Regions from separate parts of the Paenibacillus sp. FSL H8-0168 genome, predicted to be linked through region 2. Evidence: riboswitches for the same ligand, from Rfam matches in the RefSeq annotation. Region 2 holds a riboswitch; the other holds the start of a gene.
What was found. A riboswitch is a leader RNA that binds a small molecule or an ion and turns the genes downstream of it on or off. The one in region 2 is predicted to bind FMN.
Positions count from the first base shown of each region.

Region 1: another riboswitch for FMN. It lies ahead of ribE (riboflavin synthase); the one in region 2 lies ahead of MHI21_RS06660 (DMT family transporter).

Region 1 covers NZ_CP151948.1:3,451,726-3,455,107, reverse strand. Annotated here, with positions in the region: gene MHI21_RS15320 (thiamine pyrophosphate-dependent enzyme) at 1-1,007, shown strand, start outside; gene MHI21_RS15315 (IDEAL domain-containing protein) at 1,227-1,694, shown strand; FMN riboswitch at 1,763-1,936, shown strand; gene ribE (riboflavin synthase) at 2,262-2,927, shown strand; gene ribB (3,4-dihydroxy-2-butanone-4-phosphate synthase) at 2,988-3,382, shown strand, end outside.
Region 2 covers NZ_CP151948.1:1,450,508-1,453,889, reverse strand. Annotated here, with positions in the region: gene MHI21_RS06670 (ABC transporter ATP-binding protein) at 1-709, shown strand, start outside; gene MHI21_RS06665 (hypothetical protein) at 702-1,397, shown strand; FMN riboswitch at 1,519-1,663, shown strand; gene MHI21_RS06660 (DMT family transporter) at 1,836-2,783, shown strand; gene MHI21_RS06655 (methyl-accepting chemotaxis protein) at 3,025-3,382, shown strand, end outside.

The sequences.
Region 1 (3,382 bases), 2.0 Mb from region 2:
CATACCGTACGGGCATGATTCAAGTTACGCCGGACGAGGCGACCGGGAAGCTCAAAGTCAAGGTGCCACCCCTGCGGTCGTTGACAACCAAACCACGCCGTCTTACACCAGGTCACGGGGCTTGCCCAGGATGTGGGGCATTATCTGCGCTGGAACTGTTTTTCAAAGGTATTGAAGGGGATATTGTCGTGCTGTTCCAGACAGGCTGCGTATATGTGACGACGACAGGGTATCCATATACATCACATAAACAACCGATGATCCACAATCTTTTTCAAAACGGGGCCGCTACACTTTCAGGAGCGCTGGAAGCTTATATGGAAATGAAGCGCCGTAATGAAATTGAAATGTCAGACGATCCGACCTTTATCATGATCAGTGGTGACGGTGGGATGGATATAGGTATGGGTTCTGCGATTGGTGCGGCTCTGCGTAATCATAAGCTGATCATGCTGGAATATGATAACGAAGGGTACATGAATACAGGTTCACAGCAATCATACTCCACTCCGGTTGGTCACATGACCAGTACGTCGGGTGTAGGGAAAATGCAAAAAGGAAAGCAAGGACATCACAAGGATACCGTGCAAATCATGGCTGCTTGTAACATTCCGTATGCTTTTACAGCAGCTGAAAGTCATCCGCAGGATATGCTGCGCAAAGCAGCCAAGGCTCAATGGTATGCGAACAACGTGGGTACGGCCTATGGTAAGATCCTGTGCGCCTGCCCACTGAATTGGAAATCGGAAGACAGACTGGGCACCAGCATTGTGGGCGCTGCAGTCGAGTCTTGTTTCTTTCCTTTGTACGAAATAGAGCAAGGCAGTACGACAATTACGTACAATCCGGAAGACAAGGGAAAACGGATTCCAGCTGCTGAATGGTTGAAATTAATGGGTAAAACGAAGCATCTTCTCAAGGAGGAGGCTACGCTGGCTACCTTTGAGCAGGAGATTGAGCGTCGCTGGACTATCCTGAAAAAGAAACATGAAATTTCAGAGCTATAATTACGTTTTTTGCATAATCATCGATTAACATTGTTAGCCGCTGTTACTGTGGTGGTTCAATCAAGATTCTTTGCGTTTATTGCGCAAAGAATCTTTTTTGTCGTTTATGGGTTGAAGCATAAAAAAACAGGTAATGATTTCCGATATAGGAGTGGAGGCCTATAAGAGGCACGTTAAAAAGTTTTCTTCTGAATTTTAAGATGCAATGAGGTGCAGGAAATGATTAAGCTGAATACAGTTGAAATAATCGAAATTATAAAGAAGCAGATCCCTAAGGTTATGAACATCAAGCCAGTGGAGCTAAAGTTTACGGATGATTTTGGACGGGCTTCGCTGGCAGCGACAGAACACAAATTCACGCTGACGAACCAGCATTATTCTGCCAAGGTGATGGATTGCGTGTTAGAAACACAGGTACGCCCCATTTTAATGTGCGAAATTATTTATTTTCTGAAATGCGAGTTTATTGACGGACATGTTGATGTGCGACTGGATTATGAAGCATGTTCTGAGGAAGGACGGGGACCGGTTGCTTCAGCCGTAATTACCTTTGATCATGCAACAGAGTTGGGAGTCGAGGAACTGGCCGATCTGATTGACTTGGCGCTTCATATGAATGATAAAATCTGGTTTGAAGAACTCTCCAGCCAATATGTCAAAACCAAAGCAGGAGCTTCTATTAGATAACTTGCTTTTTTTAGAAGTCGGTGCTAATATACGTAACAAGTTTAATGTTAATTCAATTAAATAAGAGCAAGATCCTTCGGGGCGGGGCGAAATTCCCCACCGGCGGTGATGACATGTTTGTGGACCGTTTTTGTGAGAAACAGCATGGCTTAGTCCGTGACCCGGATGCTGAATGATCGGCAGAAGGTGGACCTGGTGCAAATCCGGGACCGACAGTATAGTCTGGATGGGAGAAGGATACGAAGCGCATGTGACGTGACATGTGCCAATTTTTAGCATACCCAATTGTGCGTACGGCTTATTTCGTTGTAGGACAGCATCGGGCGATAGCTTGCTTAAGCTTTCTTTTTGATGGTGTTCAGAGCGTATTTGGTTGTATCCTCAGTCATGCTTTCTATTGGCAAACCTATGATTTCATGTCGTCTTAAGATGCATATGAACTGCGCTTGTATACTACAAATGTGACTCTCATCACCCCCATGACGGATTGAATCCGAACTGGGGGTTTTTTGCGCTTATAGCTGATGAATTAGGGATAAACTGAATGTAGTGGAAAGGAGTGAAGGCATGTTTACCGGATTGGTCGAGGAAGTGGGTCGCATTCAAACTATTTCCAAAAGCGGTGAAGCGATGGTGCTGGGGATTTCGGGTTCCGTGGTGTTGGGCGATTTGAAAATAGGAGACAGTGTCTCAGTGAATGGCGTTTGCCTGACGGCGATACAGATCGGTACGAAAGACTTTAAGGTTGATGTGATGCCGGAAACCTTTCGCAGCAGTAATCTGAAAGAGTTGAGATCAGGCAGCCGAGTCAACCTGGAGCGAGCGATGACGGCGAGCGGAAGGTTCGGAGGACATATCGTGCAAGGACATGTGGACGGGACGGGAACGATTCGCGGGGTAACATCAGATCAGAATGCAGTTGTGTTCGAAATTGAGCCTAAAAATCAAACATTATTTAAATATATTCTTCTCAAAGGGTCAATCACAATTGATGGTATCAGCCTCACAGTCGCACAGCGTACGAGAGATACCTTTGCCGTATCCATTATTCCCCACACCTTATCCGAAACGGCCTTACAAGCCAAACGTGAGGGAGATACCGTCAATATCGAATGCGATATTTTGGGCAAATATGTAGAACAGCTTTTAAATTACAGAGGTGCAGCGGAGGCGGAGAGAGTAGAAGAAGCTCCTCTCAGTTTGGACTATTTGGCGAAACACGGCTTTGCCTGATATTGAAGGGTAAGCCTGTTTAGGAGCATTCGTGGCACAAGACATAAGGAGGAAAGTGTTATGGATAGAGGTAGCCAAACAAGTGCAATGGCAAACGTCATAGAGCATGGCGAGTTGGAACATGACGAAGAGATTCGTTTGGATTCCATCGAAGCAGCGTTGGAGGACTTAAAAAACGGTAAAGTTGTTATTGTGGTGGATGATGAACAGCGCGAAAATGAAGGCGATTTTATCGCTTTGGCTGAAAAAGCGTCGCCTGAGGTCATTAATTTCATGATTACAGAAGGTCGCGGGTTGGTCTGTGTGCCAATTACACGACAAAGAGCCGAGGCCTTGGAATTGCATCCTATGGTAGAGCAAAATACAGATTTCCACGGTACTGCCTTTACGGTATCGGTAGATCATATGGAGACAACAACGGGTATTTCAGCGGCCGAGCGTTCCTTGACTGTACG
Region 2 (3,382 bases):
GTATCATCTGCTCGGACGGATGGGTTCGATTATTGAATACCCGATTTTTTATGACAGGCTGACGGCACAGCAAAATCTCGAACTTCATTGTGAATACATGGGCTACTATAATAAGCAGGCTGTTCGGGATGCCCTGGAATTAGTGAATTTAATAAATGCGGATGACAAGCCGGTAAAGGATTTTTCGCTGGGAATGAAACAACGTCTCGGGATTGCCCGCGCTATTGCAACTAAGCCAGAACTACTCATTTTGGATGAACCCATTAATGGTCTGGACCCCGTGGGAATCAAGGAAATCCGCCAACTATTCCACATGCTATGCAAGGAATATGGGATGACTCTGCTCGTGTCCAGTCATATTTTAGCGGAAATAGAGCAGATTGCGGATACAGTAGGCGTGATTAATCACGGACGGCTGATTGAGGAAGTGTCGATGGAACAGGTGCGGGAAACCAATACGGAATATATCGAATTTACGACCAACGATTGTAAAAAAGCGACCTACGTCCTCTCCCATCATCTGAATCTGAATAATATAAGAGTACTCAATGAACAGAGTATACGTATTTACGATTCAAATGTACCGCAGAAACAAATTACGAAGACGCTCATTTTAAATGATATAGAAGTGGATTCCATTCATCAGAAAAGCAGCACACTGGAAGACTACTTTTTGCGCCTGTTAAACGGAGGTGATCTCCATGCTTAAATTGATGCAGTTGGAGCTGAAAAAATTTCATCTGGCGGGTTATATCCGTTCAGCACTGATCGCCAATGCATGCATTCTTGGGCTGCTCTGTATTATCGCGCTGGACAGTCAAAGTGAAGGAATACCCGAATTCACACAGTACACTCAACTCCTGGATCTAATAGACAATTTTGTGAGAGCAACATTTATTGTATTTTCCTCCGTTTTGCTATGCCGCTTTATCGTCGGAGAATTTAAATCCAAATCGATTACGATCTTGTTTATGTATCCGATTCACCGTCAAAAGCTGATGATCGCCAAGCTCTTGGTTGTGCTGCTGTTTACGTTCTTGTCTATTATTATTTCGGAAATAATCATTACGGCTGCTATTCATCTACTCAACCAGTTTGTCTTGATTGTACCGGATAACCTTACTCTATCCATACTGGGCCAACAATCAGCACGGACGCTGATCAATGCCGTTGCTGCCAGCTTTATGGGATTGGTTCCGCTGTATATGGGGATGCGAAGATACTCTGTACCCACCACCATTGTGACCTCAATCCTGATTGTAGCATTGCTTTTCTCCAATAATAACGGCGCTACACTTAGCTCCATAGCCCCCGTGCAAATTGGCTTCTCTCTACTAGGAATGCTTGTGGCTTATGCGGCGATTCGACGTATTGAGTATAAGGATATTACCTCGTAATATGTAATTTCGTAGAGCGCTTTCAAAAAACAGATGAAAATCATTGTTAGATATACACACATTTTTCACTGGACTTCATTCTAAAACAGGTATATCCTATAGGAGAAATTAAAAACGGAATAAGGATCTTCGGGGTAGGGTGAGATTCCCAACCGGCGGTATGGCTCATGGAGCTAAGCCCGCGACTCTGTATCTGGCAACAGGATACGGACTGATTTGGTGAGATGCCAAAGCCGACGGTAAAGTCCGGATGGAAGAAGATCGAAATATCAACATGCCGCGAAGTGGATGAATACTGCGTTATTAGTTTTGCAGCAACTTCATTTAACTTGCATAAAGCGGCAAGTTTATTTGATCAACCCCCGTCTTGCATGGCCTTTCGCCATGGACGGGGGTTTTTGTGCCACCGGTCCTGTATTCGCAAGGAGCTAATTGAGTATGAGTCAATCTTCTACTGTACTAACATCCAAAGGTTTTGATCGTAGCTCCCACATGAAAAGCGGTTTTTGGCTGGTCGCAATTGGAGCAGCCTTGTGGGGCGCAGACCCGCTTTTTCGTATTATTTTGCTAAAGTCATTTACTTCAACACAAATTGTACTTATGGAGCATGTGCTGCTCTTCCTCGCTCTGACACCGATGCTATGGAAGCATCGTGAGGAACTCAAAGCGGTACGGCTTCGTCAAGTTTTCGCTATTTTATTCGTCTCGTGGGGCGGCTCGGCTCTGGCCAGCGTGATTTTCACTATGGCACTCAGCAATGGTGATTTGAATGCTGTACTCTTACTCCAGAAGCTTCAACCCTTGGTCGCTATTGTTCTAGCCCGTATTATTTTGAAGGAAATGTTGCCGCGTCATTTTGGATTATTAATTGTCGTTGCTCTGTTCGGGACGTATCTTCTGACCTTCGGTTGGTCGCTCCCTTTCGGACATGTTCGTGATTTTGTTCAGGTTGGTAGTCTGCTTGCACTCGGTGCAGCAGTTCTGTGGGGCGGTTCGACAGTCATGGGAAGTTACTTGCTTCGTTCAATGAAATATGAAACAGTAACCTCCCTCCGCTTCATGGTGGCGCTCCCTCTGCTGATTGTCCTCACCTCTGTAGAGCATGCGCCATGGAATATGCCTGCCGGTACATGGGCGGGCGCAGCTGTGATTATCAATCTGCTATTGCAGGCATTGCTTCCGGGTCTTCTCAGCTTGCTGCTGTATTACAAAGGCTTAAGTACGACCAAAGCGTCTTATGCTACGATGGCAGAACTGAGCTTTCCCATGGTTGGTGTCGTGATTAACTGGATCGCATTTCAGCAAATTGTCACTGTAGCGCAATTGACTGGTTTTATGCTCATCTGGATTACGCTCTTTATGATTTCACGTCAGCAAAAAAATTAACAGTTCAACGTCCCTTTCATGACTCACCCAAGCCAAATCGTGAAGATGCTTTTGCATCTCCGATTTGGCTTTTTTATGTATTCGTATTCATATAAAATATAGCACTTTAGACCTATCTTTCAGAAAAAGTGTCTAAAACATGTAATTATTCTTCGTTTCTCAAAGATTACATCTATAAAATTAGTCGGTTTCTGTCGAATAAAAGAATGTAGTGATCATCAGACACAGAGGAGCAAGAGCTATGACTAAAACAAAACAAACAGTTCCGTGGTGGAACAGGTTTCTCAAGCAGTTTTATTTAATGAGGACAAGATTAATAATATCTTTTTTAGCTGTGTTATTGATTCCGAGCGTACTTATCGGGTACTTTTCCTATCAGGGGGCTACAACACAACTCAGTCAGCAAATGGGCGGTTCCGTATACACGAATCTGTATTTGATCCGGAGCAATGTCAATCAGTATGTAGCGCCTATTATGAAAGACCTGGACGTGCTTACCACTGAAATCAATTCTGATTCCATTGGTACCAACCAAGAGGCCCTTCAGAAAAAGTTGGATGTCATCGTCAAGGCTCATCCCGAGCTAGATGCCGCGCTTC